4 regions of the Salinarimonas sp. NSM genome follow, and region 3 is predicted to be linked to each of the others. Evidence: predicted binding sites of a transcription regulator. Region 3 holds the regulator's gene; each other region holds the start of a gene.
What was found. Region 3 encodes LexA, which represses DNA repair genes until DNA is damaged. Its sites were predicted from a motif close to TGTTCNNNNTGTGTTCNG; they were not measured.
Positions count from the first base shown of each region.

Region 1 (5,637 bases), on a different contig from region 3:
GCGCCTTCGTCGACCTCGACTTCCATCTCTTGCCGGACGCCGGCAACGTCGACCCGGAGGCCTTCGAGCGCGAGGCGCTTTCGCGCATCGGCATGCCCGACGAGATCGTCATGCGCCACCGCACCCCGCACTTCGCCCACGTTTTCGCGGGTTCGGGCTACGCCGCGGGGTACTACAGCTACATGTGGTCGGAGGTGCTCGACGCCGACGCCTTCGAGGCCTTCCAGGAGACGGGGGACGTCTTCGACCCGGCCACCGCGGCGCGGCTGCGCGAGCACGTCTACGCCGCCGGCAACCGCCGCGACCCGGCCGAGGCCTATGCCGCCTTCCGCGGCCGCATGCCCGACGTGGGGCCGCTCCTGAAGAAGCGCGGCCTCGTCGAGGGCCTCCCCGCTCCGGCCGCCGGGGAGGCGTGACACGCGCCGCCGGGCGCCCTCCTCACGCGAACAGCGACAGCTGGTCCTCCGCCGCCCGGCGCCGGGCGGCGGCGGGCGGCTCGAACAGGTCCGTGCGCAGCCGCGTGCGCGTCGCGTTGAGGCCGAGCCGGCGCGCCGCCGTCTCGAACCGTCGCCCGATCATCCAGGCATACGCCCCCGTCCCGGTCTGCCGCACGCCCCAGGTGGCATCGTACTCCTTGCCGCCGCGGGTCTGGCGCACGAGCGAGAGGACGCGCTCGAGCCGATCGGGATAATGCTCGATCAGCCAGTCCCGGGCGAGGCCCTTGAGCTCGTCGGGCAGGCGCAGCAGCACGTAGCCCGCCTCGCGCGCGCCCGCCGCGTGCGCCGCCTCCAGGATGCGCTCGATCTCGTGGTCGTTGATCGCGGGCACGATCGGCGCCACGAGCACGGTCACGGGGATGCCCTCGTCGGTGAGCCGCTTGATCGCGTCGAGCCGGCGCGCCGGCGTCGCCGCCCGCGGCTCCATGCGCCGGGCGAGCACCGGGTCGAGCGTGGTCAGCGAGATCGCCACCTTGGCGAGGCCGCGCTCGGCCATCGGCCCGAGGATGTCGACGTCGCGCGTCACGAGATGCGACTTCGTGACGATCCCCACCGGATGCGACCGCTTCGCCAGGACCTCCAGGACCGAGCGCGTGATTCGGTAGCGCCGCTCCACCGGCTGGTACGGATCGGTGTTGGCGCCGAGCGCGATGGGCTTGGGCACATAGCTCCGCGCCGCGAGCTCGCGCTCGAGCAGCGCCGCCGCGTCCGGCTTGGCGAAGAGCTTCGTCTCGAAGTCGAGGCCGGGCGAGAGGCCGTGATGGGCGTGGCTCGGGCGGGCGTAGCAATAGAAGCAGCCGTGCTCGCAGCCGCGATAGGGGTTGATCGAGTAGTCGAAGCCGATGTCGGGCGACTGGTTCCGCGCGATGATGGTGCGCGCGCGCTCCTCCACCACCTCGGTCGCGAGCGCGAGCGCGCGCTCCTCCTCGTCGTGGAGGCGGTCCTCCTCGAAGGCCTCGCGGGTGATGCGCTCGTAGCGCCCGGTCTCGTTCGTCTGCGCGCCGCGCCCGCGCCTCAGCCGCTCGGCCACGGCGTCGGGCCGCCCGGTGTCGCGCAGCAGCGCGCGGCGCTGCAGATCGCGCGCCGAGGGTTCGCGGAGCGCCGGCTCCCGCGGGGACGCATCCCGCGCGCCGGGGGCGATGACGTGGCGCGGTGCGCGCGCCGTGCTGGCGACCGGGCTCATGACGACCTCCGAACGAACGTTCTCGCCGATTCCGATTTGTTCCGTCTATGTTCTGACCTTCCTTATACGAACGAAATGAGAACGACGCAAGCCCCTCCCGGTTCCGCACGCGCCGGTCGCGACGGCGCGCGGAGGTGCGCCCGAACGAAGGGTTACGCGGCCGCACGGCTGCGCTATGAGGACGGCATGATCAGCGCGCTCATTCTCTCCGACGGCGACCCGCAGGCCCTCGCGGCGACGATCGCGGCGCTGGTGCCCGGCGTCGCCGAGGGGGTGATCGCCGATGCGGTCGTGCTCGTGCGCGGCACGCCGTCACCGCCGGCGATCGACGCGCTGGCGGACGCCGCGGGCGCGACGCTCGTTTCGCCGGCGCCCGGCGAGGACCCCTGGCGAGCGGGCGCACGCGCCGCACGGCGGGACTGGCTGCTGCTGCTCCAGGCGGGCGACGTGCCGCTCGAGGGCTTCTCCCGCCCGCTCGAGCGATTCGCCGGCACGGCGCCGACGCACGCGCCGGGCGCGCTCGGCCGCATGCGTCGGGAGGAGGCGGGCGTCGTCGCGACAATTCTCGCGCGACTGCGCGGACGCTCGCGCCGCCCCAGCGCGGGCGACCTCGTCCACGTCTCCCATCTCGCGGAGGCCGCGCGACCGCGAATAGTACGGCTCGCCGCGACTCTCGTGCGGGAGGGGCGGGCCTGATCAGCCCCGCGCCTTGCCGCGCTTCAGGTGCTCGTCGAGGCGGGGCATGATCTCGACGAAGTTGCAGGGGCGGTGGCGGTAGTCGAGCTGCGGCCCGAGGATGCCGTCCCACGCGTCCTTGCAGGCGCCGGGCGAGCCCGGCAGCACGAACACGTAGGTCGCCCCCGCGACCCCCGCGGTGGCGCGGGACTGGAGCGTGGAGGTGCCGATCTTGTCGTAGCTGATGCGGTGAAACACCGCCGAGAAGCCCTCCATGCGCTTCTCGAACAGCGGCTCGATCGCCTCGGGCGTGACGTCGCGCCCGGTGAAGCCGGTGCCCCCCGTCGTGATCACCACGTCGACGTCCGCGCGCGCGATCCATCCCTGCACCGCCGCCCGGATCGCCGCGACCTCGTCCCGCACGATCATCCGATCCGCCAGATGGTGCCCCGCCGCCGCGATGCGCCCGACGAGCGTGTCGCCGGACTTGTCCTGCGCGAGATCGCGCGTGTCGGAGACGGTGAGGACGGCGATGCGGACGGAGATGAAGGGGAGGGTTTCGTCGATGGGCATGGGGGCGGGGCTCCGAAGGCGTCGTCCCTCAGATAGACCGCCGCGGCGCGAAACGGAACGGGTGATCAGGGCGCGCCGCGTGAGAGGTCGAGGACGACGACCGTGATCCGCGCGCGCAGGGCGGGCGAGAGTCGCGCCTCGAGCGCCGCGCGCAGGGCTTCGGCGTCGCGGATGGTGTCACCGTCGGGATGTGGCTTGGGGCGCTTGCGCCGGTGCACGTCGTGGCCGAACCAGTAGACGAGATAGATGCCGCCGGCGGCGCGCCAGTCGGTGACGTAGAGATTGTCGAGCTGCGCACCAGCGGCCGTCCAGAGATCGTCGTTCCACTGACCCTTGGTTTCGAGGGGAAGCGCCATGTCGCCGATGGTGAAGAGGATATCGGCCTCCTTGCTTCTGGCCATATGCGCCTGCGGCGCACGGCCGAGTTCCGGTGACAAAAGCCCCTCGAGGTCCTCGATCAGGCGATCGGTGCAAGTGTCCTCGTCGCGCGGGCGACCATCGTCCCTCCAGTACTTGTTGATCGGGTCGGTGTCGGCGGCACGCAGCCGCTCCTGCACGCGCACGAGCGCGTCGAGCACGACCCCGCGCAGATCCTCCGGCGTCGCAGGCGGGCCGTTCTCGATGACGTGCCGAATGTCGGACGCGGTAAGCGGCCGGAACGCCCGCTCCCGCCGCGCCTGCCGCTGCTCGTGTAGCGCACGACGCAGATGCGGCGTGTAGCCGTCCTCGGGGGCATGGGCGAGGTCCGCGAGAGCGGTGCTCGCCTCTTCGGAGTGATCGTTTGCGAGGCGATCGATCAGGCGGTGGAGAAAGTCGGACGCGTCCCACGGATTGGTGTCGCCGGACCAGCCGCCGGTGGGATGCGGCACGGGCGGCCACAGGGGGCGGAACTGCCGGATCGCCCACGTCACGAGCGCGGGCGGAGCCGGGAGGGAACCGCTTTGCCGACGGTTGCCGAAAAGGTCGCGCACCGGCCAGATGAGAAGGCGCTCCTCGGTCCCCACCTTGCCGAGGGCTGCCCAGGTCGTCTCGAAGTCGAGCACCAGCGCGAGCGCCTGCCACCGCCGCTGCCGTTCGCCGTCCGCCGACTTAAGACGGCTGGCAGCGATCGCCAGCAGACCCGCCCATGGCCCGGCTGCGAGCGCGGTGTCGACGAGCCGCTTTTCGACTTCATCCGGAAGGTCCGAGTATCGGCCCAGCCACTCGACGGCGAGCCGCGCCATCATGGCGTGGTCGTCCTCCGTTGCAGGCACCTGCCAGAGCCCCGGGACTGACGTCGCACGCGCGGCGAGGCTCGGCTCCATCAGCTGACGGGCGAAAGCCTCGTAGCTGGCGGGGTCGCGGCGCAGGCACAAATCGAGCGCCGCTGCCGCCGGCTTCGCGATGCCTTGGTCGCCCGTGATTACGCCGTAGAGCGATGCCCGCGCGATCCGCACGACCTCTTCGGGCAGATCGGCGATGCCGCGCCCGGTGCGCACCCGCTCGGCGACGCCCGCGAGGATCGGGTACTCCACGGAGTAATGCTTGTCCTCTGCGATCGCGTCGGCGACATCAGCGAAGCTCGGTAGGTCGTCCCGGAAGAGCGTCGCCTCGAAGCCCGCGATCGCGGCATCGCGCAGGTCCTCGCCGAGCCAATCGGCGAGGCGATTCGGCGGCGCGGCGTCGTTGTCAATGTCACCGAAGCGGCCGAGATAGCATTTCGCCGGCTGGAGAACGGTCGCCCGGCATCCGAGCCGCATGTCGGTCTCGCGCGCCCGGAAGTGTGCGCGCGCCGCACGGAAGTTCTCCGCACGCTCGGCTTCCGCCTGCCGACGCCGTTCGTTTTCCTCCACTTCCCACCTGGGCACCGGCGGCGGCGGGATCATCTCTGCCAGATGCGCCTCGCGCGCCGGATCACCGGAGGCGAAGCCGCGGGCGGCATCGACGGCATCGGCAGGAAGTCCATCCTTGCCGCGAAGGTCCGCCAGAAGATCGCGCCACACGGCGTCCTCGCGTGGGCCACGGCCGGAGCCGCCGGCCAGGCGGTGGAGGAGATGGACGGCGTCGTCGGTCGTCGGACGCAAGGCCGGATGCACCCGAAACAGATGCCAGAGCCGAAGGTCGTCCTCAGTGTCCTCCGATCGCAGAAGAGCGAGTTCCTGCATCTCGCGACGCATGGCGTCGTCGGAGCGGATGTGCTCGGCCACCATGCGCCCATGGTCGTTCGTAGACCGATAGCTCCGAGGCAGGATACGCAGCCATCGGAGCAGGCGCGGCGCTCCAATCGCGACTGCTCCGATCGCCTTCTCCATGAAAATGCTCGCCGCGGTCTCGAGGTCGTATCCGACCCCCAGCCCTGGCTTGCACCCGAGGCGGCGGGCGGCGAGCGCGTCGAGGACCGGCGCCGCGAACGGAGTTGAAAGGCGTAACGCGAAGAGGTGGACGACACCGCTGGAGCGCACGTCGTCATCTTCCTCTCCGGCGACTTGGTTCGCGCCGAGCCCGAGATGCCCGAGCATCGCGGATGCCATCGTCTCCGGCGCGTACGCGTCCGGCGCGTCGCCTATGGCCCCCAAAGCCAAATGCGTGTCGTCCGCCCCGCTGCTCGCGGCGAGGCGCTCGACGGCGGTGCGGACGCGCTCGGGCGGGGACAGCGCCTGCAAGGCGCTCCACCGCTCGACATAGGTGAACTCGCGCTCCGTCGCGAGCGCGATCGCCTCGATCTCCGGC
Region 1 is NZ_JBQTCJ010000033.1:22,910-28,546, forward strand. It holds gene ACTZWW_RS13115 (M3 family metallopeptidase) at 1-416, shown strand, start outside; gene ACTZWW_RS13120 (PA0069 family radical SAM protein) at 439-1,680, opposite strand; gene ACTZWW_RS13125 (hypothetical protein) at 1,867-2,376, shown strand; gene moaB (molybdenum cofactor biosynthesis protein B) at 2,377-2,928, opposite strand; gene ACTZWW_RS13135 (hypothetical protein) at 2,994-5,637, opposite strand, start outside.
Region 1: a site for LexA is predicted at 1,718-1,735, ahead of ACTZWW_RS13120 (PA0069 family radical SAM protein). Genes of this name have one in related genera too.

Region 2 (5,637 bases), on a different contig from region 3:
CACGATCGGGCAGATCCTCTTCGAGACCGACCAGGTGGGCGAGCACGCCTTCGCCTGCGCGGGCCCGGACACGACGGACCCCGCCCGCGGCGCCTTCGTCGTCGAGGACTGATCCGCCCTCCGCCGCGGCGGCTCAGGCGCCAGTGACGCCCTCGAGCCCGGCCGCGGCGATCCCGGCGAGCGCGGCCGCCTCGTCGTTGTCGGACGTGTCGCCCGAGATGCCGACCGCGCCGGCGTGCGACCCGTCGCTCGCCTTCACGAGCACCCCGCCCGGCACCGGCACGAACGGCCCGCCGACCACCCCGCCGAGCGCCCCGACGAAGTGCGGGCGCTCGAGCGCCATCGCGTTGATGGTGCGCGAGGGCACGCCGAGCGCCACCGCCGCAAAGGCCTTGCCCATGGCGATCTCGCCGCGCTTGAGCGACGTGCCGTCCTCCGCCTCGAAGGCCTTGAGCGCGCCACGGGCGTCGTAGACGGCGATCGCGAGCGGCTTGAAGCCGCGCTCGCGGCCGGTGGCCAGCGCGGTCTCGACGATGGTGCGCGCCTGCGCGCGGGTGATGTCGGCCATGGTGTCGGTCTCCCTTCGGGTCTGCGTCATCTCGGGGTCTGCGCGATGCGTTCGGCGCGAGCCATACGCCATCGCGGCGCCGCGGCGAAGGCCGCATGACGGCAAAGGTGCGTTCGCACCTCGGGCCTGCGCTCGGCCCTGTTCGCCGAGGGACCGGCTGCACCCTGCAGCCGCTCGAGCTGATCACGATCCGTCATGCTCGACCGGACGACCTCACAGTCGCCCACCGCGACCAGTCCTGTGGAAACACCTGTACGCCGGGTGCGAGATCGGCACGTCGGATGTAAGCTCCCCCTCCCCAGGAGCCCCGCCCATGCACCAGTACCACGCCCTCCTCCAGCGCATCCTCGACGACGGCGTCGAGAAGTCCGATCGCACGGGGACCGGGACGCGGTCGGTGTTCGGGCATCAGATGCGCTTCGACCTCGCCGAAGGCTTCCCGCTCGTCACGACGAAGAAGCTGCACATCCGCTCGATCGTGCACGAGCTGCTCTGGTTCCTCGCCGGCGACACCAACGTGCACACGCTCCAGGAGAACGGCGTCACCATCTGGGACGAGTGGGCGGATGCCGACGGCGAGCTCGGGCCCGTCTACGGCAAGCAGTGGCGCTCCTGGGAGGCACCCGACGGCCGCACCATCGACCAGATCGACTGGGTCGTGAACGAGATCCGCCGCAACCCCGATTCGCGCCGCCTCGTCGTCTCCGCCTGGAACCCGGCGGACCTCGAGCGGATGGCGCTCGCGCCGTGCCATTGCCTGTTCCAGTTCTACGTCGCGGAGGGGCGGCTCTCCTGCCAGCTCTACCAGCGCTCGGCGGACGTGTTCCTGGGCGTGCCGTTCAACATCGCGAGCTACGCGCTGCTCACCCACATGATCGCGCGGGCGACGGGGCTCGGCGTCGGCGACTTCGTCCACACGCTGGGCGACGCGCACCTCTACCTGAATCACCTCGAGCAGGCGAAGGAGCAGCTCGCGCGCGCGCCGCGCCCCCTCCCCCGCCTGGTGCTGAACCCGAACGTGACCGACCTCTTCGCCTTCCGCTTCGAGGACATCGCGGTCGAGGGCTACGACCCGCACCCGGCCATCAAGGCGCCGATCGCCGTTTGATCCTGTCATCCCGGACGGCGAAGCCGATCCGGGACCCAGATCCACAGGTGCTCGATGAGCGTGCGCGGAAGCGCGCGCGTCCACGGAATGCCGAAGGACGCGTCGAGCGCCGCGGCCTGCGCACGCCGCTCTTCGAGGCTCCGGAGGTTCCGGGTCCCGCACTGCCTTCGGCATCCGGGATGACGGCGCCCCTCACCCCACCTTCGCCGCGATCGCGTCGCGGCGGATGCGCTCGACCATGGCGCGCACGCCGTTGGAGCGCTGGGGCGTAAGGTGCTCGCGCAGGCCCAGCCGATCGAAGATCTCCACCGCGTCGGTGGTCGAGATCTCGGACGCGGGCTTGCCGGAATAGAGCGCCACCAGCAGCGCCACGAGGCCCCGCACGATGTGCGCGTCGGAATCCCCGCGGAAGACGAGCACGGGATCGCCCGCGCCGCCATCCTCGCGGCGGGTCTCGAGCCAGACCTGGCTCGCGCAGCCGTGCACGCGGTTCGCCTCCGTGTGCGCGCCCTCCGGCAGCTCGGGCATCAGGCGCCCGAGCTCGATCACGTAGCGGTAGCGTTCTTCCCAGTCGTCGAGGAACTCGAGGTTCGCGACGATCTCGTCGAATTTCGGCAGCATGTACCCTACATCGGCCGGGACGCCCCGCGAGGCAAGGGCCTAGGCACGCGTCACGCGGCGGCGCGGCCTGTGGAGAAGTGCGCGCGGGCGCGCCCGCGGGCCTGTTCGGTTTTGCAGTTGGTCTTTTGTTCTCCTATAGAGGCAGGTGGCGCGCATCCGCGCGCGTGGACCGATTCGAGCGGCGGAGACGGGCGGCTTCATGGCGAACGGGGACGATCTCTTCGAGGGCGGGGCGGCGCGCAAGCTGGAGGAGCCCACGGCCGCGCCCGCGGCGAGGCGCGGCGCGCGCGCGGCCGGAAAGGCGGCGCAGGGCCACTCTCAAGGTTCCGTCGGCGAGGACGGCTACGACGCCTCCGCCATCGAGGTGCTGGAGGGCCTCGAGCCCGTGCGCCGGCGCCCGGGCATGTACATCGGTGGCACCGACGAGAAGGCGCTCCATCACCTCTTCGCCGAGGTGATCGACAATTCCATGGACGAGGCGGTGGCCGGCCACGCGAGCTTCATCGAGGTGGAGCTGGGGGCGGACGGCTTCATCACCGTCACCGACAACGGCCGCGGCATCCCGATCGACCCGCACCCGAAGTTTCCGGGCAAGTCGGCGCTCGAGGTGATCCTCACCACGCTGCACGCCGGCGGCAAGTTCGATTCGAAGGTCTACGAGACCTCCGGCGGCCTGCACGGGGTCGGCGTCTCGGTGGTCAACGCGCTGTCCGAGCGGCTCGAGGTCGAGGTCGCCCGCGGCCAGACGCTCTACCGCCAGGTCTACTCGCGCGGCCACGCGCTGGGGCCGCTGGAGACGGTCGGTCGCGTGCACAACCGCCGCGGCACGCGGGTGCGCTTCAAGCCCGACGTGCAGATCTTCGGCGAGCAGGCGAAGTTCTCCCCCTTGCGCCTGTTCAAGATGGCGCGCTCGAAGTCCTACCTCTTCGGCGGAGTCGAGATCCGCTGGCGCTGCGACCCCGCGCTCGTCGTGCCGGGCGAGGGCTACGAGGCGGAGGCGACGTTCAAGTTCCCCAACGGGCTGAGCGACTATCTCTCCGCCGAGATCGCCGGCAAGGAGCTCGTCGCCGACCAGCTCTTCTCGGGCAAGATCACCAAGCCGGGCGGCCACGGCTCGCTCGAATGGGCGATCGCGTGGCTCGCCAACGGCGAGGACGGGTTCTCCTCCTCGTATTGCAACACGATCCCGACGCCCGAGGGCGGCACGCACGAGTCGGGCCTGCGCATCGCGCTGCTGCGCGGGCTGCGCGACCACGCCGAGCGGGTGAACCAGCAGAAGCGCATGAGCGCGGTCACGGCGGACGACGTCATGGTCACCTGCGCCTCCATGCTCTCGGTCTTCATCCGCGAGCCGGAGTTCCAGGGCCAGACGAAAGACAAGCTCGCCACGCTCGAGGCCTCGCGCATCGTCGAGAGCGCGATCCGCGACGCCTTCGACCATTGGTTGGCGTCCTCGCCGGCGCAGTCGGCGAAGCTGCTCGACTGGGTGATCGACCGCGCCGAGGAGCGCCTGCGGCGGCGCCAGGAGAAGGAGGTCGCCCGCAAGTCCGCGACGCGCAAGCTGCGGCTTCCCGGCAAGCTCGCCGACTGCACCAATGCGGGCGCGGCCGGCTCCGAGCTGTTCATCGTGGAGGGCGACTCGGCCGGCGGCTCGGCCAAGCAGGCGCGCGACCGGCAGACGCAGGCCGTGCTGCCGCTTCGCGGCAAGATCCTCAACGTAGCCTCGGCCGGTCGCGACAAGCTCGCGGCCAACCAGCAGCTCGCGGACCTCGTCCAGGCGCTGGGCTGCGGGACCGGCGCGCACTATCGCGACGACGACCTGCGCTACGAGAAGGTCATCATCATGACGGACGCCGATGTCGACGGCGCCCACATCGCCTCGCTGCTGATCACCTTCTTCTACCGCCAGATGCCGCGGCTGATCGACGGCGGGCATCTCTACCTGGCGGTCCCGCCGCTCTACAAGCTCACCCACGGCGCGAAGTCGGTCTACGCCGCCGACGAGGCGGAGCGCGAGCGGCTGACGAGGAGCGAGTTCAAGGCCAACGCCAAGGTGGAGGTCAGCCGCTTCAAGGGCCTGGGCGAGATGATGCCCGCCCAGCTCAAGGAGACGACGATGCATCCGGCCAAGCGCAAGCTCCTGCGCGTCGCCATCGTCGCCGACGACCGCGAGGCGACGTCGGACGCGATCGAGCGCCTGATGGGCAACAAGCCGGAGGCCCGCTTCGCCTTCATCTCCGAGCGCGCCGCCTTCGCCGAGACGATCGACCTCGACATCTGACGCTGCGGGCTCTGCCCGGCTCTCTCGACCCTTTCGGAATGGCTCGTTCGGACAATCGACGAAGGCAGTCTCCTTCCCTGTAGGGGACGAGGCGTTCAGGACTTGTGTGGAAGACCGCGGATTTGCCGCTTATCTGCCAAACGTGGCGGCGACTAGAGGTCGTTAACACGGAGAGATAGAAGTTGTGCTCCTGGAGAAGCTCAGGATTTTGCTATGCAGTCGCGCGAGTCGGCGGAGGCATTTTTCCACTATCATTTTCCGCGATAGGTTAGGCGGGCGAGATTCGAGCAGAATATAATCCGGATCGATCCGCTGCGAACCGAACCTCGGCTGCCCTTGTGGCGGTCCGCAGCGAAGCGTGCCTCAGGTTTCGCGTCGATGCGCGGGGGTAGGACCGCGCGATCTCGATCGCTTTGCGGTGTCGCCTCGCGATATGCCGGCCGATCAGTGCGGTGTCACTCCTTCCAGAACCCCGGCGTGAACAAGATCAGCACAGTGAACAGCTCCAAGCGTCCTAGAAGCATGGCGAAGCTCAAGATCCACTTCGCGCCATCGGGCAGCGGCGCGAAGTTGCCGGCGGGGCCGATGATGGGGCCGAGCCCCGGGCCGACATTCGCCATCGCCGTGACCGAGGCGCTGATGGCGGTCACGAAGTCCAGCCCGAAGGTCATCAGCGCGAGCGTGACGAGGCTGTAGCAGACGAAGAAGAGCGAGATGAACACCACGACCGAGCCGACCACGTCGTCGGGCAGCGGCTTGCCCGCATAGGTCTGGCTGAACACCCCGCGCGGGTAGATCAGGCGCCTGAAGTGGTTGCGGAGCATGAGTGCCATCACCTCGAAACGGAAGATCTTCATCCCGCCCGAGGTGGAGCCGGTGCAGCCGCCGATGAAGGTGAGCGCGAAGAAGAGGCCCACCGCGAAATTGCCCCAGACGAGATAGTCGGTCGACGCGTAGCCCGTCGTCGTCACGACGGAGACGGCGTTGAGAGCGGCGTGGCGTGCCGCATCGGCGAACGCGTAGGTGTCGCTGGCGGTGAGCCAGATCGCGACGAGCAGA
Region 2 is NZ_JBQTCJ010000067.1:17,327-22,963, reverse strand. It holds gene ACTZWW_RS19460 (cupredoxin domain-containing protein) at 1-112, shown strand, start outside; gene ACTZWW_RS19455 (GlcG/HbpS family heme-binding protein) at 134-568, opposite strand; gene ACTZWW_RS19450 (thymidylate synthase) at 882-1,676, shown strand; gene ACTZWW_RS19445 (SufE family protein) at 1,869-2,297, opposite strand; gene parE (DNA topoisomerase IV subunit B) at 2,497-4,578, shown strand; gene ACTZWW_RS19435 (TrkH family potassium uptake protein) at 5,034-5,637, opposite strand, start outside.
Region 2: a site for LexA is predicted at 2,413-2,430, ahead of parE (DNA topoisomerase IV subunit B). Genes of this name have one in related genera too.

Region 3 (5,637 bases):
GCGTGCCAGGGCCGGCGTCGCCAGGGCGAGGACGAGAGCCGACAGGACGCCCGCGACCGCAGACGCGAGGGTCGCGACGGCGAGCGCCTCCACCGCGCGGCCCTCCCGCGCCATCTTGTGGCCGGAGACCGCCGTGACCGCGCCGGACGCCTCGCCCGGCACGTTGAGAAGGATGGCGGTCGTCGAGGAGCCGTACTGAGCGCCGTAGTAGATGCCGGCCAGCATGATCAGCGAGCCCGTCGGCGGAAGGAAGAAGGTCGTCGGCAGGAGCAGGGCGATCGTCGCCACCGGGCCGAGGCCCGGCAGCACGCCCACCAGCGTGCCGAGGAAGGCCCCTGCGAAGGCCCAGCCGAGATGCTCGAGGGTCAGCGCAGCCGCGAGGCCCGCGACGATGTCGACCTCGGTCATCGCAGGGCGTCCGGCAGGAGCGGCAGAGGCTGGCCGACGAGGCCGACGAAGACGCCCGCGACGAGTGCCGCCGTGACCGCCCCCGCGGCGAGGGAGCCGGGGAGGCGCGCGCCCGTCACCGCCGACGCCGCCAGCGCGCCGCAGAGCGTGCCCGACAGGAGGAGCCCGAGCGGGGCGACCGTCGTCGCCAGGAGGACGATCGACGCGAGCAGGCGTACGACGGTGCGCGTGGGTATCGTGCCGAGCGCCGCGCAGGGATCGACCGCCGCCCCCGCCGCGGCCGCGGCACGGCGGCGGGTCGCGATCCCGAGGAGCGCGGCGAGCGTCGTCAGGGCGGCGAGCGCGAGGGGAACGTCCGCCGGCCCGAGTCGCCCCGGGCGTCCTTCCGGGAGAGCGCTCGCCGCGAGTGCGAAGGCCGACGCAGCGGCCGCAACGGAAATCTCCACGAAAATACTGTAATCCAACTTAGAATGAAGAAAAACTAGAGTGGAGCGTAAATCATTGGAGCGTGAGTTACTCATATTGCCTCTCGCCGAGAAACAGGTATTCATTCCTCATCACTCCTTAGACCGAGGGAAGACCATGTGGAAGAGCATTCTCGCCGCCGGCCTCGCTGCCGGTGCGATCGCGGTCGCGTCCGCTCCCGCCCAGGCGGAGGGCTGGCCGACCCAGCCGATTCGGCTGATCACCGCGTCCGCCGCCAGCGGCAACGCCTTCGTCTCCGCGCAGATCGTCGCCGCCGAGCTCGAGAAGCGCCTGGGGCAGCGCATCGTGCTCGAGGCGATGCCGCAGAGCTCGGGCATGGTGGCGACGGAGCTCGTCTCCGATGCCGAGCCCGACGGCCATACCCTCCTCGTCGGCACGTCCTCGCAGCTCGTGTTCAACATCGCGCTCTTCCCGGACATGCCGGTCGACCTGTCCGAGACGCTGCGCGGGGTGGCGATGATCAACTCCGTGCCCCTCGTCCTCGTGGTCAATCCGGATGACCCGGCGCAGACCATGGAAGACTACGTCGCGGCTCTGAAGGCCGAGCCGGGCGCCTTCCAGTACGGATCCGGCCCGGTCGGCACGACGACGCACGTCACCGGCCTGCGCTGGGCGAACGCGGTCGGCGTCGAGGTCGAGCACGTGCCCTACGAGGCGGGCTCGGACGCGCGGCGCGACGTGGTCGCCGGACGCCTGTCGCACATGTTCGACGTCGCGGTGACCGCGATCCCGCAGATCGAGGCGGGGGCGGTGCGCCCGCTCGCCATCACCTCCCTCGCGCGCTCCGGGGCGCTGCCGGAGGTGCCGACCGTGGCCGAGCTGGGCTTCCCGGGCTTCGAGGCGGCCACCTGGAACACGATCGCGGCGCCGTCCGGAACGCCGGACGCGATCGTCGAGCGCCTCAATGCCGAGGTCGCGGCGGTGATGGAGACGCCCGCCGTGCGGGAGCAGCTGCTCGCGCTCGGCGCCGACCTCGTGCCGCCGCGCACGCCGGCCGAGATCGACGCCTTCTACGCCGAGCAGCGCGAGACCTGGATCCCGCTCGTGCGCGAGGCCGTCGGCACGGGCGGCTGAGCGCGCGGTGCATCGGGCGTGCGTCGCGGGAGCCCGATCCGAGGGATCCGCGACCACGATCCCGAATCCGAGGATCCCGGGCGCGGAGCGGCGCCCGCTCCGCCGACCGAACGAAGCGAGGGGACGATGCAGGATGCGATCGACGACCCGCCGAGCCCGGCGCGCGTCGCGCTCGTCGGGCTGCCGTCGCGCATAGGGCCGCTGGAGAGGCGTTTCGCCGGAGCGCTGATCCACCTGCGGGCGCTCCCGGGATGAATGCCCCGCCGCGAAGACGGGTCGCGACGGGGGTTGCGGAACGCATGGGGAACGGGTATAAGTTCCGCGTTTGTTTTCCGAGAGATCGTATCGGCGATTCGGCCGGCGGCCGCGGAAGGCTCCAAGAGGCTCCAAGACGGGGTGCCCATGCTCACGCGCAAACAGCACGAACTGCTTCGCTTCATCCACGAGCGGGTGCGGGAGACCGGCGTCCCGCCCTCCTTCGACGAGATGAAGGATGCGCTCGACCTCAAGTCGAAGTCGGGCATCCACCGGCTGATCACGGCGCTGGAGGAGCGCGGCTTCATCCGGCGGCTCCCGAACCGGGCGCGGGCGCTCGAGGTCGTGCGCCTGCCCGAGGGCCTCGGCGTGCCCGCGAGCCGGCGCTTCAGCCCGAGCGTCGTCGAGGGCGGGCTCGCGGCCAAGCCCAAGGCCGCCGCGGCGCCTGTGGCGGCGCCGAGCCTGCCGGACGAGGAGCGCGGAATCCAGATCCCGGTCATGGGCCGGATCGCGGCGGGCGTCCCGATCTCGGCGATCCAGTCGCAGAGCCACTCGATCACCGTCTCGCCGGACCTCGTCGCGTCGGGCGAGCACTTCGCGCTGGAGGTCCGCGGCGACTCGATGATCGAGGCCGGCATCCTCGATGGGGACATCGTGGTCGTGCGCAAGCAGGACGTGGCCAACACGGGGGACATCATCGTCGCGCTGATCGACGACGAGGAGGCGACCCTCAAGCGCTTCCGCCGCCGCGGCTCGTCGATCGCGCTCGAGGCGGCCAACCCCGCCTACGAGACGCGGGTGCTCGGGCCCGATCGGGTGAAGATCCAGGGCAAGCTGGTGAGCCTGTTCCGGCGGTATTGAGCGAGGCTCGCGCCCTCACCGCCGCAGCAGCCACATCGACCCGCCTGCGAGCAGGCCCCAGAACGGGGCGCCGATGCCGAAGAAGGCGACGCCCGAGGCCGTGGTGACGAAGCAGACGAGGGCGGCCATGCGGGCCTTCTCGTCGGCGAGCGCCGCCTGGATCGCGCCGGCGAAGCTCGTGAGCAGCGCGAGGCCCGCCACCGCCTGGATCAGGATCGGCGGCGAGGCCGAGATGAAGGCGGCCGCCGCACCGGCCGAGAGCCCGAGCGCGATGTAGACGGCGCCCGCCGCCGCGGCGGCGACCCAGCGCCGCGACGGGTCCGGATGCGCCTCCGGCCCGGCGCACAAAGCCGCCGTGATCGCGGCGAGGTTGACGAGGTGGCCGCCGAAGACGGAGGCGACGGCGCTCGCGACGCCGGTGCCGACGAAGATCGGCCCGACCGGCGGGCGGTAGCCGTTGGCCGCCAGCACCGCGAGGCCCGGCACGTTCTGGGAGGCCATGGTCACGAGGAAGAGCGGCAGCGCGAGGCCGACGAGGGCATCCAGCGAGAAGGTGGGCGCGACGAGCACCGGCCGCGGCGCGAGCGCCCCCCAGGACGCGTCCGGCAGGGGCGTCGCCGCGAGCACCACGCCGATCGTCACGAGAACCGCCAGCGGCACCGCGTAGGGCCGAGCGAAGCGCAGGGCGAGCGCCCAGACGATCACGATCGGCAGCGCCAGAGCCGGCTCCGCCAGGGTCGCACGGGCGGGGGCGAGGCACAGATCGAGAAGGATGCCCGCCAGCATCGCGGCGGCGAGCGGCATCGGGATGCGCTCCACCGCCCGCCCGAACGGGCGGATCACGCCCGCCAGGATCACGAGCGCGGAGGCCGCGAGAAAGGCGCCGACCGCGACCGGGAAGCCCCCGGCGAAGGCGCCGGTCGCCACGAGCAGCGCGGCGCCGGGCGTCGACCAGGCGATCGAGATCGGGAGCCGCGTGCGCCACGAGAGGCCGATCGCCAGCACGCCCTTGACGAGGCAGACCGCGAGCAGGCCCGAGGCGGCCTGCGCCGGCGTCGCGCCCACCGAGACGAAGCCCTGCAGCAGCAGCGCAAAGGTCGAGGCGAAGCCGACGAGCGCCGCCAGCGCACCCGCCGAGAGCGGCTGGATCAGCCCGCCGCCCCCCTCCGCCGGCGCGCGCGCCGCCGTCCCCGTCCCGCCCGCCGTCTCGCTCATGTCCCGCTCACGCCCCGCTCACGCCCCGCGCACGACTCGACCGCTCGATCGCCGGCGCGAGACTGCCGCCCCCCGGGTCCGCGCGCCACCCCCGCGCGCGCCGACCAGGGCTGCGCCGCGTGCGGTCCGCCTCACTCCTCGACCGCCCGCGCGATCGCCCAGGCGAGGCTCTCGGCGTCGAGGTCCTCGCCGTTGGCGAGCACCACCACCGAGACGCCGCTGTCGAGCCCACGATAGTAGTAGGTCGCCGTGCCGTACCACGAGCCGCCATGCGCCGCGACCGTCCTGTCGAAGTCGTCGGTGTAGAGCGACCAGCCCCAGCCGTAGCCGGCGCCGCTCTCGTCGATGATCCGCTCCCCGTCGTCGAAGGCGCCCTCGGAGAACAGGACCTCGGCGGGGGCGAAGCCGTCGGCGAGCGCGACCTCGTAGCGCGCGAGATCGGCGACGCTCGTCCAGATCGAGCCGTCGCCCTCCACCGCCGTGTCCCATTCGCTCGCCTCGAAGGCGCCGCCCGCCCCGGCGTAGCCGGAGGCGCGCAGCGCCGCGTCGACCGGGTAGCCGGAGGCGGAGGACGTCATGCCGAGCGGTGCGAAGAGGCGCGCGTGCAGCACCGCGTCGAGGCTCTCGGCGCCCTCGGCGGCGGCGAGGAGGGCGCCGAGCACGAGATAGCCGGTGTTCGAGTAGGAGAAGACGCTGCCCGGCTCGGCGTCGAGCGGCATGGCGGCGACCCAGCCGAGGACCCGGGACTGGTCGGTGCTCGCATCGAAACCGAGGCCGGGGGCGTCGCCGAGGTAGTCCGGCAGGCCGCTCGTGTGGCGCACGAGGTCCTCGAGCAGGATCGGCCGGCTCGCTCCCTCCGGGAGCGCGGGCAGCATCGGCAGCACGTCGGCGACGGGCGCCGTCGGGTCGAGCGTGCCGTCCTCGACGAGGAGCGCCGCGGCGAGCGCCGTCATCTGCTTGGAGACGGAGGCGAGGTCGAACAGCGTGTCCGGGGTGACGGGCTCCTGCGATTCGACGTCGGCGACACCGTAGCCGACCATGTGCCGAACCTCCCCGTGCTCCACGACGAGGACGGCGAGCCCGGGCGTGTCCACGCCCACGTGCGGGGCGACGAGGGCGTCGACCTCCGAGAGGCGCTGGGCGAGGGCGGCGGACGGTGCGGCGATCAGCGAGAGAGCGAGGCACGAGGCGAGGCGCGGGCCGGCACGGCGGCAGCGGGACAGGGCGGGGTGGATCGTCATCGGGAGGCATTCCGAAGCGGAAGGGAGCGCGAGACTAGCGCGGCCGTATCGCCCCGCAAGAGGGTCCGCCGACGGTTCGCGTGCGCCGCCCGGCGGC
Region 3 is NZ_JBQTCJ010000055.1:19,262-24,898, forward strand. It holds gene ACTZWW_RS17620 (tripartite tricarboxylate transporter permease) at 1-408, opposite strand, end outside; gene ACTZWW_RS17625 (tripartite tricarboxylate transporter TctB family protein) at 405-854, opposite strand; gene ACTZWW_RS17630 (Bug family tripartite tricarboxylate transporter substrate binding protein) at 991-1,968, shown strand; gene ACTZWW_RS17635 (hypothetical protein) at 2,095-2,223, shown strand; gene lexA (transcriptional repressor LexA) at 2,371-3,084, shown strand; gene ACTZWW_RS17645 (benzoate/H(+) symporter BenE family transporter) at 3,100-4,299, opposite strand; gene ACTZWW_RS17650 (serine hydrolase domain-containing protein) at 4,431-5,540, opposite strand.

Region 4 (5,637 bases), on a different contig from region 3:
TCGTCCTTCGCCGCGGCGAGGTCCCGCAGGAAGCCCTCGTAGCCCGCCACCTTCGCGTCCTCGTCGGGCAGGCGCAGCAGCCAGGAGGGGTGGACGGTGACGAAGCCCGGCAGCACCAGCCCTCCCTCCTCGAAGCGGGCGGGGCCGCGGGACTTCATCAACGGCATCGCCCTGCCCGTCAGCGCGGTGAGTGCGGTGGAGCCGAGCGCGACCGTGAGGCGCGGGCGCACCAGGGTGAGCTCCTCCATCAGCCACCAGCGGTAATGCTTGATCTCGCCGAGCGAGGGCTTCTGGTGGATGCGGCGCTTGCCGCGCTCCAGAAACTTGAAGTGCTTGACCGCGTTCGTGACATAGCAGGCGTCCCGGTCGATCCCGACCTCGCCCAGCGCCTTCGCCAGGAGCCGTCCCGCCGGGCCGACGAAGGGGCGACCCTCCATGTCCTCGACGTCGCCCGGCTGCTCGCCGACGAACGCGATCAGCGGCGCGACCGGCCCCTCGCCGATCACGGCCTTGGGCGAGAAGTCCTGCGGCGGCTCGTAGGCGCGGATCAGCGCCGCGAGCTCGTCGAGGCTGCGCGGCTTCGCGCGGGCGTCCAGCGCCGCGAGGGCGGCGCGGGGCTCGCGTTTCGCGGGCATGGTGGGCTCCCTGTCCATCATGCCGCCGACGCGCGAGGCCGCCCCTCGGACGAGATCGGGAATGATCTCGGCCTCGGGCAGGTTCTTCCAGTACTTCTTCGGCATCTCGGCGCGCATCGCCGTCGGGTTGACCCGCGCCGGATTGAAGATCGCGCGGTAATAGTCGCGCCAGCCATCCTCGAAGCCGTCTCGCGCGGGCGCGTCCTCCGGGCGGCCGGGCGGGCCGTAGGCGAGCCGCTCACGGTCCCACAGGATCGAGCCGTCGGGCGTGTGGATCGACCAGAGCATCGCGCCGAAGCGGTCGCGGAAGAACGGGCCGACGGCGCGCAGGATGTGGTGCTCGGGCTCGAACCAGGCGGCGAAGCGCTCGGGATCGCTGCCCTCCACCTTCCGGAAGCGCACGAAGGCGTGCATCTTGTGGATGTCGCGGCCGATGTTGCGCCGCATGACGTGAAGCGCGTGCACGAGCGGGTCGGCGACGATCTCCGGCAGCCGCCGCTCGCCCCGCGTCACGCGCCAGATCAGCCGGTAGAGCAGCGCCCAGCGCTCCGGGTCGCGGTGCATCGCGACGTCCTTCACGATCGGCGGAACGGTCTTCGGCAATGCGAGCGGCGGCGCCTCGGCGATCTCGGCCTCGGGCAGCAGGCTCGCCGTACGGCCGTCCTCGAACACGACGTCGTCGGGCGCCACGCCCTCCGTGACGAGCGCGCGGGCGGCGCGGCGAAACCCGTCGAGATCGGCCCCGGGTGCGAGGGTGACGCGGCGCATCAGAACAGGGTGAGCTGCTCGGCGGGCCGCTGCACGAGCGCGGCTCTGAGGTCGAGGCGGTCGAGCAGCGCGCCCGGCGTGTGATCGGTGGTGACGAGGAAGGCGCGCGCGCGCTTCACCGAGCCCGCGAGCCGCGCGACGTCGTCGAGGGCGAGCCGGCGGTGGCGGCGCGCGACGAGGATCTTGTCGACCGCCTTGACCCCGAGCCCCGGCACCCGCAGCAGCAGCTCCCGGTCGGCCCGGTTGACGTCGACGGGAAACCGCTCGCGGTGCTTGAGAGCCCAGGCGAGCTTCGGGTCGATCTCGAGGTCGAGCATGCCGGCATCAGCGCCGGCCGCGATCTCGTCCACCTCGAAGCCGTAGAAGCGCAGGAGCCAGTCCGCCTGGTAGAGCCGGTTCTCGCGCTGGAGCGGCGGCGGCTTGAGCGGCAGGAGCCGGCTCGAATCGGGGATCGGCGAGAAGGCGGAGTAGTAGACGCGCCGGAGCGCGTAGCCGGAATAGAGCGCGGTCGAGGTGCGCAGCACGTCGGTGTCGGTCGCGGCGTCGGCACCGACGATCATCTGCGTCGACTGGCCGGCGGGCGAGAAGCGGCGCGCGGTGCGCGTCGTCCTGCGCTCGGCCTTGGCCTCGACGATGCGCTCCTTCATGCGCCCCATGGTGCCGCGGATCGTCGCGTCGTCCTTCTCGGGCGCGAGCGCCTTCAGGCTCTCGCGCTGCGGCAGCTCGATGTTGATCGACAGCCGGTCGGCGTAGAGCCCCGCCTCCTCGATCAGGAAGGGGCTCGCCTCGGGGATGGTCTTGAGGTGGATGTAGCCGCGAAAGCCGTGCACCTCGCGCAGCGTCTTCGCTACGCGGACCATCTGCTCCATCGTGTAGTCGGCGTTCTTGACGATGCCCGAGGAGAGGAACAGCCCCTCGATGTAGTTGCGCTTGTAGAAGTTCAACGTCAGGTCCACCACCTCCTCGACGGTGAACCGCGCCCGCTCGACGTTCGACGAGCGGCGGTTGACGCAGTAGACGCAGTCGTAGAGGCAGAAGTTGGTCAGCAGGATCTTCAGCAGGCTGACGCAGCGCCCGTCCGGCGTATAGGCGTGGCAGATCCCGCTGCCCCCCGTCGACCCGAGCCCGTCCTTGCGGGACGTGCGCTTGGGCGCGCTCGAGGAGGCGCAGGACGCGTCGTACTTGGCGGCGTCGGCGAGGACGCGCAGCTTGCGCGAGAGGGCGGGCTCCATGCGGGGAGGATGCGCCGGGTTCTTGGTTCGTTCAAGGGGGTAGGATGTCGCGGGGGGCACGCGTCGACGGCCATCCACAGCCCGCGATGCCCCACCCCTCGACAGGCGCGCGGCCAAAACGGATAAGGAACGGCGCGGCGGATCGGGACTGGAGGGCGAGGGGCCATGGCGATCATCAAGGACCCCGGCTTCGTGCACCTCCACGTGCACTCCTCCTACTCCCTGCTCGAGGGCGCGCTGCAGATCGGCGCGCTCGCCAAGCTCGCGCTGGCGGACCGCCAGCCGGCGCTGGCGCTGACCGACACGAACAACCTCTTCGGCGCGCTGGAATTCTCCGAGAAGCTTTCCGGGTCGGGCATCCAGCCGATCGCGGGCGTGCAGATCACCACCTGCTTCGAGACGCCCGATCCGGCGCAGCGCCAGGGCCCGGCGGCGGCGGCCGCGGGGCTCGCCAACCTCGTCCTGCTGGCGCAGACCGAGGAGGGCTACCGCAACCTGATGCGCCTCGTCACGCGGGGCTATTTCGACGTCCAGCTCGGCGGCAGCCCGCAGGTCTCGCTCGCCGCGCTGGCGGAGCACGCGCAGGGCGTGATCGCGCTCACCGGCGGGCTCTGCGGACCGCTCGACCGCGCCTACGCGACGGGCCGGCCGGAGCTCGCCGCGGCGCGGCTCTCGGCGCTCGAGACGATCTACGCAGACCGCCTCTACGTCGAGATTCAGCGCCACGGGCTGGAGGAGGAGCGTGCGGTGGAAGGCGCGCTCGTCGCGCTCGCCGACGCGCGCGGCCTGCCGCTCGTCGCCACGAACGAGCCCTTCTTCGCCCGTGAGAGCGACTACGAGGCACACGACGCGCTGCTCGCGGTGGCGGAAGGCCAGGTCGTCGCCAACACCGACCGTCGCCGGCTCTCGCCGGAGCACCGCTTCAAGACCCGCGCCGAGATGGCCGCGCTCTTCGCCGACATGCCGGACGCGCTCGCCAACACCGTCGAGGTGGCGCGGCGCTGCTCGTATCGCGTGACGACGCGCGCGCCCATCCTGCCGCGCTTCACGGCGGACATCGAGGGCGTCGACGGCGAGGAGGCGGAGGGGCTCGAGCTCGAGCGCCAAGCCAAGGAGGGGCTCGCCGCGCGGCTCGAGGCCCACGGCACCGCGCCGGGCACGACGCGCGAGGAATACGAGAGCCGGCTCGACTTCGAGCTCGGCATCATCCGGCGGATGAAGTTCCCCGGCTACTTCCTCATCGTCGCCGACTTCATCAAGTGGGCCAAAGACCACGACATCCCCGTCGGCCCGGGACGCGGCTCGGGCGCAGGCTCGCTGGTGGCGTGGTCGCTCACCATCACCGACATCGACCCGCTGCGCTTCGGCCTCCTGTTCGAGCGCTTCCTCAACCCCGAGCGCGTCTCGATGCCGGACTTCGACATCGACTTCTGCGTCGACGGCCGCGAGGACGTGATCGCCTACGTGCAGCGGCGCTACGGCGAGCCGCAGGTGGCGCAGATCATCACCTTCGGCACGCTGCTCGCCCGCGGCGTGCTGCGCGACGTCGGCCGCGCGCTCGCGATGCCCTTCGGGCAGGTGGACAAGCTCTGCAAGCTCGTGCCGCAGAATCCAGCGAAGCCCGTCACGCTGGAGCAGGCGATCGCCGACGAGCCGAAGCTGCGCGAGGCGGCCGAGCAGGAGGAGGTGGTCGAGCGACTGCTCGCCATCGCCCAGAAGCTGGAGGGCCTCCACCGTCACGCCTCGACCCACGCCGCCGGCGTCGTCATCGGCGACCGCCCGCTGCAGGAGCTGGTGCCGCTCTACCGAGACCCGAAGACCGGCATGCGGGTCACGCAGTACAACATGAAGTGGGTCGAGCAGGCGGGCCTCGTCAAGTTCGACTTCCTCGGCCTGAAGACGCTCACCGTGCTGCGCAACGCCGTCGACCTCCTGAAGGAGCGCGACGTCGCCGTCGATCTCTCGAACCTGCCCCTCGACGACCCGAAGACATACGAGATGCTCGGCCGCGGCGAGACGGTGGGCGTGTTCCAGGTGGAATCGGCGGGCATGCGCAAGGCGCTCGTCGAGATGCGCGCCGACCGGATCGAGGACCTGATCGCGCTCGTCGCGCTCTACCGCCCGGGCCCGATGGCCAACATCCCGGTCTATTGCGAGCGCAAGCTCGGCCGCGGCGAGGCGGAAGACAGGTGGTACCCGCACCCGAAGCTCGCGCCGATCCTGCGCGAGACCTTCGGGATCATCGTGTACCAGGAGCAGGTGATGGAGGTGGCGAAGCTGCTCGCCGGCTACTCGCTCGGCGACGCCGACCTCCTGCGCCGCGCCATGGGCAAGAAGATCAAGGCGGAGATGGACAAGCAGCGCGTCCGCTTCGTGGACGGCTGCAAGGCGAACGGCATCGACGAGGCCAAGGCCGACGAGATCTTCGACCTGCTCGCCAAGTTCGCCGACTACGGCTTCAACAAGTCCCACGCCGCCGCCTACGCCGTGGTGTCCTACCAGACGGCCTACCTGAAGGCGAACCACCCGGTCGAGTTCCTGGCCGCGTCGATGAACCTCGACATCGACAACACCGACAAGCTCTCCGAATTCCGCCGCGAGGCGCAGCGGCTGGGCATCAAGGTGGAGGCGCCCTCGATCAACCGCTCGCAGGTGCGCTTCTCGGTGAAGGGCGGCGCCATTCGCTATGCGCTCGCCGCGGTGAAGGGCGTGGGCCGGCAGGCGATGGAGGCGATCGTCGCCGCGCGTGGCGACACCCCCTTCGAGGACCTCGCCGACTTCGCCCGGCGCCTGCCGCCCAAGGCCGTCAACAAGCGCATCCTCGAGAACCTGGTGAGCGCCGGCGCCTTCGACGACCTCGAGCCCGACCGCGCCCGCGCCTTCGCCGCGATCGAGCCGATGCTCTCCCTCGCCGCCCAGGCCGCCGAGGCGGAGACGACGGGCATCGTCGACATGTTCGGCGGCCTCGCGTCGGCGGACGTCTCGCTGCGCGTGCCGGACCA
Region 4 is NZ_JBQTCJ010000018.1:54,817-60,453, forward strand. It holds gene ACTZWW_RS09190 (UdgX family uracil-DNA binding protein) at 1-1,403, opposite strand, end outside; gene ACTZWW_RS09195 (putative DNA modification/repair radical SAM protein) at 1,403-2,635, opposite strand; gene dnaE (DNA polymerase III subunit alpha) at 2,801-5,637, shown strand, end outside.
Region 4: a site for LexA is predicted at 2,750-2,767, ahead of dnaE (DNA polymerase III subunit alpha). Genes of this name have one in related genera too.